One region of the Streptomyces sp. TLI_146 genome, then DNA from elsewhere that is predicted to be linked to it. Evidence: riboswitches for the same ligand, from Rfam matches in the RefSeq annotation. Region 1 holds a riboswitch; the other holds the start of a gene.
The links. A riboswitch is a leader RNA that binds a small molecule or an ion and turns the genes downstream of it on or off. The one in region 1 is predicted to bind cobalamin.

Region 1 (5,635 bases):
GTCGGGCATCTCGGCGGCCGGCAGGTGCGGGCGCGCGTGGAAGACGGCCCGCCCGCTTGCCGTAGGGAACACCGGACCGCCGCCGTCCTCGGTCACGTACCGGATCGGGTTGCGGTCGGGACCCTCGGTGGTCGGGGCGGGCCACTGCACCGGCGTGGCGCGCAGCCGCTCGTACGTCACCCCGCGCAGGTCGTAGCCGGTCTTCGGGTTCCAGGCCCGCTTGATCTCCTCGAAGACCTCCTCGGGACCCGTGTAGCTGAACGCCTCCTCGTACCCCATCGCGCACGCCACGCGCGCGATGATCTGCCAGTCGGGCAGCGCCTCGCCGGGCGCGTCGACGGCCTGCCGGGCGAGGGTGAGGTTGCGCTCGCTGTTGATGAGGACACCCTCGGCCTCGGTCCACAGGGCGCCCGGCAGCACCACGTCCGCGTACGCGGTGGTCTCGGTCTCGGCGAACACGTCCTGGACGACGACGAACTCGGCCGCCCGCAGGCCTTCGACGACGGTGCGGCGGTTGGCGACGGAGGCCACCGGGTTGGTGCAGATCACCCAGCACGCCTTGATGTCGCCGTCGGCCATCCGCCGGAAGAGTTCGACGGTGCCGAGCCCCGCCCCGTCGGTGCGCAGCGTGCCCGGCTCCAGCCCCCACAGCTCCTCGGTGAAGGCCCGCTCCTCGTCCACGAGCACCGAGCGCTGGCCGGGCAGCCCGGGGCCCATGTAGCCCATCTCGCGGCCGCCCATGGCGTTCGGCTGGCCGGTGAGCGAGAACGGGCCGCTGCCGGGGCGGCAGATCGCTCCGGTCGCCAGATGCAGGTTGACCAGGGCGTTGGTGTTCCAGGTGCCGTGGGTGGACTGGTTGAGCCCCATGGTCCAGCAGCTCATCCACTCCCCGGCCGCGCCGATCCACCGCGCCGCCGTACGGATGTCGTCCTCGGGGATCCCGGTGGTCTGTGCGACCGAGGCGGGTGGGTAGTCGGCCAGGAACTCGCCCATCGCCTCCCAGCCCTCGGTGTACTCGGCGATGAAGGCGGGATCGGTGTGCCCGTTCTCCTGGAGCAGGTGCAGCAGGCCGTTGAGCAGCGCGAGATCCGTGCCCGGCTTGATCTGGAGGAACAGATCTGCCTTGGCGGCGGTCGCGGTGCGGCGCGGGTCGACGACGATCAGCTTCGCCCCGGCCTTGACGCGCTCCATCATCCTCAGAAAGAGGATGGGATGACAGTCGGCCATGTTTGACCCGATGACCAGGAAGACGTCCGCCTTCTCGAAGTCCTGGTACGAGCCGGGCGGCCCGTCCGCGCCCAGCGACAGCTTGTAGCCGCTGCCCGCACTCGCCATGCACAGCCGGGAGTTGGACTCGATCTGGTTGGTGCCGATGAACCCCTTGGTCAGCTTGTTGGCCAGATACTGTGCCTCCAGGCTCATCTGACCGGACACGTACAACGCGACGGCGTCCGGCCCGTGCTCGTCGACGATCGCCCGCAACCTGCCCGCCGCCTCGGCGATCATCGCGTCGACACCGGCGGGCACCGGCTCGGCCCCGCGCTCACCCCGTACCAGCGCGGTGGACAGGCGTCCCGGAGCGGCCAGCATGTCGGCCGTCGTCGCGCCCTTGGTGCACAGCCGACCGGAGTTGGTCGGGTGTGATTTGTCACCGGAGGCCTTGAGCACCGTGCGCCGGCCGTCCGGCCCCATGGCGATGTCGAGGACCATCCCGCAGCCCACACCGCAGTACGAGCAGACCGTGCGCACCTGTTCGGTGGCGGCCCGCGTGGCCTGTGCGGTCAACGGGTGTCCCCTCTCGTCTCGGCCGGGATCCCTTGGGTTTCCGACCGTACGAAATGCCCGTTACTTCGATGTCACGTGCGGCGATCACGAGTGGTTACGTCGGCCACACTAATCGCGCCCCGATGCTGTGAGCACCTGTGTGCGACTGCGGCACGCCTCCGATGTCGGACATCACGAGGCGTGCGCGTCCGATGTGAGGGGTGGCCCCGGCCCCCTGTCTGGGTAGGGTGGCGCTCGCAGCTGGTTCGCCCTGCCCGCCAGGCAGGCGCGTCGCAAGAGGGAACCCGGTGGGAATCCGGGACTGCCCCGCAGCGGTGAGCGGGAACGACCGCCGTCATACGCACTGGGCCCGGCCGGGTCTGGGAAGCGACGGCCAGTAGGTGTCCGCCGGGAATCCGGCAGGCGTGCCCGCGAGTCCGAAGACCTGCCCGTTGCCCGTGCGCGACCGATCGCGCGCGGAGATCTTGGTGACCTCGTGGGCGGGTCGGCGGGACGAGAGGTGGTTCGAGCGCGGGCACCGTTCCGCGCGGGCCGCCCTGTCCGTCATCCCTTCGCGCCCACGACCCGTACCAGGGTCGATTTCGGGACATTCTCGCGAAGGAGAGTTTCGTGACCAGCACGTCCGCAGCCGCGGCAGCACGGGCCACCGTGTACGGCTACCCCCGCCAGGGCCCCGACCGGGAGCTCAAGAAGGCCATCGAGGGCTACTGGAAGGGCCGAGTCGGCGCCGACGCCCTCCGTGACACCGCCCGTGACCTGCGCCGCGCCAATTGGCTCCGGCTCGCGGAGGCAGGCGTCGACGAAGTGCCGACCGGCGACTTCTCGTACTACGACCACGTCCTCGACACCAGCGTGATGGTGGGTGCGATCCCCGACCGGCACCGCACCGCCGTCGAGACCGACACCCTGGACGGCTACTTCGCCATGGCCCGCGGCACCCAGGACGTGGCGCCGCTGGAGATGACCAAGTGGTTCGACACCAACTACCACTACCTGGTCCCCGAACTCGGCCCGGACACCGTCTTCACCGCCGACTCCGGCAAGCAGGTCGCCGAGCTCACCGAGGCGCTGGCGCTCGGCCTCGCGGCCCGGCCCGTCCTGGTCGGACCGGTCACCTACCTCCTGCTGGCCAAGCCCGCACCCGGCGTCGACGCCGACTTCCAGCCGCTGGCCCTGCTGGAGCGGCTGCTGCCCGTCTACGCCGAGGTGCTCGCCGATCTGCGGGCGGCGGGTGCCCAGTGGGTGCAGCTCGACGAGCCCGCCCTCGTCCAGGACCGCGGCCCCGCCGAACTGGACGCCGCCGCCCGCGCCTATGGGGCGCTCGGCAGCCTCACCGACCGACCCAAGCTGCTGGTCGCCTCCTACTTCGACCGCCTCGGCGAGGCCCTGCCCGTCCTGGCCAAGGCGCCCGTGGAGGGCCTCGGCCTGGACTTCACGGGACCGGCCGCCGCCAACCTCGACGGCCTCGCCGCCGTCGGCGGGCTGCCCGGCAAGCGGCTGGTCGCGGGCGTCGTCGACGGCCGCAACATCTGGATCAACGACCACGAGAAGTCCCTCGCCGCCCTCGGCACGCTCCTCGGCCTCGCCGGCACCGTCGACGTGGCACCGTCGTGCTCGCTGCTGCACGTCCCGCTCGACGCGACGGCCGAACGCGACATCGACCCGCAGATCGCCCGCTGGCTCGCCTTCGCCCACCAGAAGACCACCGAGACCGTGACCCTGGCCCGCGGTCTCACCGGCGGCACCGGCGCGATCGCCGCCGAACTCGCCGCCAACCGCGCCGACCTGGCCTCGCGCGCCGGCTCCGCCCTCACCCACGACCCGGCGGTACGCGCGCGTACGTCGACGGTCACCGAGGCCGACGGCCGCCGCTCCCAGCCGTACGGCGAACGCGCCCCGGCCCAGCGCGCCCGCCTGCGGCTGCCGCTGCTGCCCACGACCACCATCGGCTCGTTCCCGCAGACCACCGAGGTACGCACCGCCCGCGCCGACCTGCGCGCCGGACGCGTCGACACCGAGGGCTACGAGGAGCGCATCAAGGCCGAGATCCGCGAGGTGATCGCCTTCCAGGAGAAGGCGGGCATCGACGTCCTCGTCCACGGCGAGGCCGAACGCAACGACATGGTGCAGTACTTCGCCGAGCAGCTGACCGGCTACCTCGCCACCCAGCACGGCTGGGTCCAGTCGTACGGCACGCGCTATGTCCGCCCGCCGGTCCTGGCCGGCGACATCTCCCGGCCGAAGCCGATGACGGTGCGCTGGACCGCGTACGCCCAGTCGCTCACCGACCGCCCCGTCAAGGGCATGCTCACCGGGCCGGTCACCATGCTGGCCTGGTCGTTCGTCCGCGACGACCAGCCGCTCGCGGAGACCGCCCGCCAGGTGGCGCTCGCGCTGCGCGACGAGGTGAACGACCTGGAGGCGGCGGGTACTTCGGTCATCCAGGTCGACGAGCCCGCTCTGCGCGAGACGCTGCCGCTGCGCGCCGCGGACCGCGCCGCCTATCTGGACTGGGCCACGGAATCGTTCCGCCTGACCACCGCGGGCGTACGTCCCGACACCCAGATCCACACCCACATGTGCTACGCCGAGTTCGGTGACATCCTCCAGGCCATCGACGACCTCGACGCCGACGTCATCAGCCTGGAGGCGGCCCGCTCGCACATGAGGGTGGCCGACGAGCTCGCCGCCGCCGGGTATCCGCGCGAGGTGGGACCCGGTGTCTACGACATCCACTCGCCGCGCGTACCGAGCGCCGAGGAGGCGGCCGCACTGCTGCGCAAGGGGCTCGCGGCCATCGCCCCGGAACGGCTCTGGGTCAACCCCGACTGCGGATTGAAGACCCGCGGCTGGACCGAGACGAGGCAGTCCCTGGAGAACCTCGTCGAGGCCGCCCGGACGGTCAGGGCGCAGGTGCGGCAGGGGGCTTGACACAGCCGGGGTGTGCGGGCACGCGCGCGTGCCCGCACACCCCGGGGCCCTTCCGGCTCGCTACACGTCGGCCATCTGCGGCATCTCGCCCTGCGTCGTCTGCAGGTCGATCACCGAGAAGGACGCGCCCTGCGGGTCGCTGAGCGCCGCGAACCGGCCGAAGGGCGTGTCCATCGGCCCGAACCGCAGCACCCCGCCCCGCTTGGTGGCCTTCGCCACCGCGTCGTCGCAGTTGTCGACCGCGAAGTACACGTTCACGTACGACGGCACCTCGGGCGGGAACTCCTCCGTCATCTTCATGCGCCCCATGACCATCTCGTCACGCACGCTGAAGACCCGGAAGTCGGCCGCGTCGTCCTGCATCTGCTTGGCGCCGTACGGGAAGACCGCGGGCAGGAACGCGTCGACCTTTTCCGGGTCGCGGGTGAAGAACTCGGCCCAGCAGAACGAGCCGGGCACACCCTTGGCCTCGAAGCCCTCGTGGCTGCCCGCCTGCCACACGCCGAAGACGGCGCCGCTGGGCTCGCGGGCGATCGCCATCGAACCGAAGTCGCCGACCTGCATCGGCTCCATCAGCACCTCGCCGCCGTTGTCCTTGATCTTCTTCGCGGTGGCGGCGACATCCGGCGAGGCGAGGTAGAGGCACCACGCCGACTGGCCCTCCTGGCCCGGCATCGGCGGCACGACGGCCGCCACCGCCTTGCCGTTCGCGTACGCCTGCGTGTAGTTGCCGTACTCCGACGACGCCTCGCCGAACGTCCAGCCCAGCACGTCACCGTAGAAGCTCTTCGCTCCCTCGACATCGGTGAACATCGCATCGGCCCAGCACGGAGTGCCCTCTGGTTCTGCGGCCATGACTGTGCTCTCTCCTGTGTGACAGACGGTCCGGCTTGCCACGCTAGCCAGCCGCCCCCGACCC
Region 2 (5,635 bases), 3.5 Mb from region 1:
GCCGTGCTCGACGTCGCCGGTCCACACGCTGCCGCTGAGCCCGTACTCGGAGTCGTTCGCGATCGCCAGCGCCTCGGCCTCGTCCGCGTACGGCAGGAGGCAGATCACCGGCCCGAAGATCTCCTCGCGGGCGATCCGCATGGAGTTGTCGACGGCGCCGAACAGCGTCGGCTCGACGTACCAGCCCCGGTCCCGCCCCGGCGGACGGCCGCCGCCCGCAAGGATCTTGGCACCCTCCTCCTGGCCGATCCGGATGTAGTCGAGCGAGCGCTGCTGCTGCCGTTTGGCGACCAGCGGGCCGACCTGGGTCGCCGGGTCGAGCGGGTCGCCGACGACCAGCTGCCCGGCGGCGGCCGCGAACGCCTCCGCGAACTCGTCGTAACGGCTCGCGGGCGCCAGGATCCGGGTCTGGGCGACGCACGCCTGCCCGTTGTTCATCCACGCGGCCGGTACGACTCCGGCGACCGTCGACGCCAGGTCGGCGTCGGGCAGCACGACGGCGGCGGACTTGCCGCCCAGCTCCAGGGTGACCCGGGTGAGGTTGCGCGCGGCGACCTCCATCACGCGCCGCCCGGCCGCCACCGACCCGGTGAACGACACCTTGTCCACATCCGGGTGCCCGACCAGGTACTCGCTGACCTCCCGGTCGGCGGGCAGGATCGAGAGCACGCCCTCCGGCAGCCCGGCCTCGCGGGCGATGTCGCCGAGTATGTACGCGTCGAGGGGCGTCTCCGGGGACGGCTTGAGCACCACCGAGCACCCGGCGAGCAGCGCGGGCGCGAGCTTGGCGGCGGCCACGAACTGCGGGACGTTCCACGGGACGACGGCCGCCACCACCCCGACCGGCTCGCGCCGCACCAGGATCGGCCCGAGGACCCCGGCGCGCCGCTCCTCGTACGGGAAGTCGCGCGCGACGGTGATGGCCGCGTCCCAGACCATCATCGCGCCGAGGGCCTGGGCGAGGACGCTCCAGGAGTACGGGGAGCCGTTCTGCGAGCTGATGGAGCGGGCGATCTCCTCGTGGCGCAGGGCGATCGCGTCCTTGATACGGGTGACGACCTCGATGCGGTCGGCGAGCGGCAGCCGTGGCCAGGGCCCCTCGTCGAAGGCCCGGCGGGCGGTGGCGACGGCGTGGTCGACGTCGGCCCGGGAGGCGTGCGGCACCCGGCCGATGACCTGTTCGGTGTGGGGCGAGACGACGTCGATGACGTCGGTTCCGCGGGGGTCGGTGAGTTCCCCGCCGATGTAGAGCCGGGTGTGCTCGATGAGATCGCTGGTCATGGCGTGGCGCCTCCCGCTGCGGTCCATTTTCTGACGGCATTTCAGATCTGCCAGAACTGATACCAGTTCCCCTATGAGGAGTCCACGGACGGGAGACCTCTTGAGGCCCGGACTGAAACACGTTCTACTGTGACCTGTCGGTGCCCACCGGGGCGGTCGGAGACGAGGCTGATCCATGACGCAGATGGCACGGGGGACGCGGGTGGCCGACCACGGCGGGGGCGTCCACTCGATCGAGGTGCCCATCCCGGACAACCCGCTCGGCCACACGCTGGTGTACGTGGTCGACACCGGCCGGGGCCCGGTCCTGGTCGACACGGGGTGGGACGACCCGGCGTCCTGGGACACGCTGACGGACGGCCTGCGGCGGCTCGGCACCGAGGTCGCGGACATCCACGGGGTGGTGCTCACCCACCACCACCCCGACCACCACGGGCTCTCCGGCCGGGTGCGGGAGGCGTCCGGGGCGTGGCTCGCGATGCACGCGGCGGACACGGCGGTGGTCCGGCGCACCCGGGAGGCGGAGCCGGGGGCCTGGCTGTCCTATCTCGTGGAGAAGCTGACGGCGGTGGGGGCGCCGGAGGACCACCTCGCGCCGCTGCGGGCGGCACGGGCGCGGGGTTCCGCCCGGTCGCTGCCGGGCCTGCGGGCGGCTCTGCCCGACCGGGAGATCGTCCCCGGCGACCTGCTGCCGCTGCCGGGCCGCCGGCTGCGGGCGATCTGGACGCCCGGTCACACGCCGGGCCACGTCTGCCTCCACCTGGAGGAGCGGCACCCCTCGGACCGCCCGGGTCACGGCCGCCTGTTCTCGGGCGACCACCTGTTGCCCGGGATCACTCCGCACATCGGGCTGTACGAGGACCCCGACGACGCGACGGTGACCGATCCCCTCGGCGACTACGTGTCCTCCCTTGAGCGGGTGGGCCGCCTGGGGGTGGCGGAGGTGCTCCCCGCCCACCAGCACACGTTCACGGACGCGGCCGGGCGGGTCCGTACGCTCCTCGCCCACCACGAGTCCCGCCTGGCGGACCTGCTCTCCCTGCTGGCGGCCGAGCCCCTCACCCCCTGGCAGCTGGCGGTCCGGATGGAGTGGAACCGCCCCTGGTCGCAGATCCCCTACGGCTCGCGCAACATCGCGGTGTCGGAGGCGGAGGCGCATGTACGGCGACTGGTGAAGCTGGGGCGGGCGGAGGGGGTACCGGGCCCGCCGCTGGCGTACCGGGCGGTTTAGCCCCCGCCCCGCCCCTTCCCGGGGCTGCGCCCCGGACCCCGGCACCCAGGGGATCGCCGCGCAGCGGCACTCAAGGGGCGCGGGGAACTGCGCGAGCAACCCAGCACGGTCCGCAGACGAAGCACCCGGCCGCCCGCCCAGGGCTTTCGGGAAGGGGTGGGGTGGGGGATCACGCCCGCCGCAGGCGGAAGCTACAGTGAACCCGTCGTCCATGCCCGTACGGGGGAAAGCCGGTGCGAATCCGGCGCTGACCCGCAACCGTGAATATGTCGTCGCCCGCCCGGCGCGACAAGCCGGACCACCCCGACGGACATGACCGGCTCAGCGGTCACCGGCAAGCACGCCGATGACCGGCCCCGTCGAGGTACACGGAGCCACGAGCCGGCGTGCCCCCGCGCCCGCCGCGCCGTCCGGCCCCCGCAGGAGAGGCACCGCCCGCCATGACCGTACGCCGCTGCGCCGCAGCGCTCGCCGTCGCCACCGTCGCCCTCGGCGCTGCCGCCCCGGCCGCCCTCGCCGACGGCACGGCGCCGTCCTCCCCCGCCAAGACCCTCCCGCAGGGGCTGTACGGGACGAAGGACCCCGCGTTCGACGGCGTCTGGCGGCAGTCGCTCGCCCTGCTCGCCCAGAGCACGGTCGGCGTGAAGCCCGCCGCGCAGGCGGTGACGTGGCTGACGGGTCAGCAGTGCGACACCGGCGGCTTCTCCTCGTACCGTGCCGACGCCGCCAAGCCGTGCGACGCCAAGACGGTGCTCGACACCAACGCCACCGCCGCCGCGGTCCAGGCCCTCGTCGCCCTCGGCGACCACACCGACGCCGTGACGAAGGGCGTCTCCTGGCTGAAGACCGTGCAGAACCCCGACGGTGGCTGGCCCTACAACCCCGGCGGCAAGAGCGACGCCAACTCCACCTCGGTCGTGATCGGCGCCCTCGCCGCCGCCGGTGAGAAGCCCGCCGACGCCAAGTCCGCCGTCAAGGACGGCCAGGGCGGCAAGTCGCCGCTGGACGCGCTGCTCACGTTCGCGATGCCGTGCGACAGCACGCCCGGCTCGGGCGCGTTCGCCTACCAGCCGGACCTGAAGACCTCGAAGCTGTACGCGAACGCCGACGCCAGCGCCGCCGCCGTGACCGCCTCGTACGGCAAGGGCCTCGCCGCCACCGCCGGGCACTCCGACGCCAAGGGCACCACCTGCGAGAAGGCGACCACGCCGGAGCAGGCCGCGCACAACGGCGCCGCGTACCTGGCCCGCACCATGGCCAAGTCGGGCCACCTCAACTCGATGATGCCGGGCGCCGAGAACCAGCCCGACTACGGCAACACCGCCGACGCCGTCGTGGCCCTCGCCGCCGACGGCCAGGAGGCCCAGGCCAAGGCGTCCCTCCAGTGGCTGGAGAAGAACGCGTCCGGCTGGGCCAAGGAGAACGGCCCGGCCGCGTACGCCCAGCTCGTCCTCGCCGCGAACGCCACCGGCGCCGACCCGAGGAAGTTCGGCGGCACGGACCTGGTGTCCCAGCTGAACGCCACGGGCCCGACCCCGGCGGGCACGCAGGCGGCCGACCAGACCAAGCAGGCCAAGTCCGACGAGAAGAAGGACGACTCCTCCAGCACGTCGGTGTGGTGGATCGTCGGCGTGTTCTTCGTGGCGAGCGTGGGCGTCGGCTTCCTCGTCAGCGCGCGCAAGAAGAACGCACAGAAGTGATGTCCGGGCACCGCCTCACGGCCGTGACCGGCCTCGCCCTCGCGCTGACGCTCGGCGCGGGGGCGGTGGCGGTGCCCGCACAGGCGTCGGGCTACCGCTACTGGTCGTTCTGGGAGCGCCAGGGCACGACCTGGACGTACGCCACGCAGGGCCCGGCCACCGCGCACCCCTCCGACGGCGACGTCCAGGGCTTCCGCTTCGCGGTCAGCGCGGACTCCAAGGACGCGGCGACCCCGCGCTCGGCGCCGACGTTCGCGCAGGTGTGCGCGTCGACACCGGCGAAGCCGGGCCGCAAGCGGGTCGCCCTCGCGCTCGACTTCGGCACCCCGCAGGACGCGCCGGGCGGCGAGACGCCCCCGGCACCGCGTACGGCGTGCGCGCAGGTCCCCGAGGACGCGACGACGGCGGACGCCCTGGCCGCGGTGGCCAAGCCGCTCCGCTACAACAGCGCGGCCCTGCTGTGCGCGATCGCGGGCTACCCGCACACGGGTTGCGGCGAACAGGTGTCGACGAAGAAGCCGGACACGCGGCCCAGCACCGCCGCTCCGGAGAAGTCCTCGGACTCCGGCCCGTCCCTGGGCCTGCTGGCGGGCATCGCGGCAGTCCTGGCCCTGGCAGCAGCAGCGATCTGGCAATCCCGCCGCCGCCGCGACTGACCGGCCGGAACCATCGGATGCCCAGGAACGACGACACCCGGCAGCCAGGTCCGGCGAGCAAGCCCGACGGGGAACCCACCGACTCCCCGCAGCCGCCGACGGCGAAGGCGCCCCACAAGAAGACCCGCACCGGCGAACGGACCGTCACAGGTGGAGCGGGTGGGTACGACAACCCGGCCGGAGGCCGGGTGCACCCACGACGGCCCGCGGCCGACGAACACCGCACCCCACGCCCCGCGCCCAAGCGGCACCGCACCCCACCCCCCGCGGCGAAGCGGCACCGCACCCCCTACACCACCCGCTCCAACGCCCTGCACCCCGGCGCCTGGTGGCTGTGGGCCATAGGGCTGGCCACGGCCGCTTCCCGCACCACCAACCCCCTCCTCCTCGCCCTGCTCGTGGCCGTCGCCGGCTACGTCGTCGCGGCGAGGCGTACGGACGCGCCGTGGGCCCGCTCGTACACCGCCTTCGTCAAGCTCGGCCTCGCCGTCGTCGCCATCCGCCTCGTCTTCAACGTGGCCCTCGGCTCGCCGATCCCCGGCACCCACACCCTCCTCACGCTCCCCGAGGCCCCCCTCCCCGACTGGGCGAAGGGCATCCGCATCGGCGGCCGCGTCACCGCCGAGGGCATGCTCTTCGCCCTCTACGACGGCGCCCGACTCGCCGCGCTCCTCATCTGCGTCGGCGCCGCGAACGCCCTCGCCAACCCGGCCCGCCTCCTCAAGTCCCTCCCGGGCGCCCTGTACGAGGCGGGCGTCGCCGTCGTC

Region 2: linked by a shared signal. The riboswitch ahead of BX283_RS15010 (prenyltransferase/squalene oxidase repeat-containing protein) and the one ahead of metE (5-methyltetrahydropteroyltriglutamate--homocysteine S-methyltransferase) in region 1 are both predicted to bind cobalamin.

Annotation. Positions count from the first base shown of each region.
Region 1 is NZ_PJMX01000001.1:6,768,636-6,774,270, forward strand. Features, by position in the region: gene BX283_RS30215 (bifunctional nitrate reductase/sulfite reductase flavoprotein subunit alpha) at 1-1,785, opposite strand, end outside; cobalamin riboswitch at 2,060-2,211, shown strand; gene metE (5-methyltetrahydropteroyltriglutamate--homocysteine S-methyltransferase) at 2,395-4,716, shown strand; gene BX283_RS30225 (VOC family protein) at 4,777-5,571, opposite strand.
Region 2 is NZ_PJMX01000001.1:3,299,848-3,305,482, forward strand. Features, by position in the region: gene BX283_RS15000 (aldehyde dehydrogenase) at 1-1,281, opposite strand, end outside; gene BX283_RS15005 (MBL fold metallo-hydrolase) at 1,457-2,512, shown strand; cobalamin riboswitch at 2,700-2,837, shown strand; gene BX283_RS15010 (prenyltransferase/squalene oxidase repeat-containing protein) at 2,953-4,212, shown strand; gene BX283_RS15015 (SCO2322 family protein) at 4,212-4,868, shown strand; gene BX283_RS15020 (energy-coupling factor transporter transmembrane component T) at 4,886-5,635, shown strand, end outside.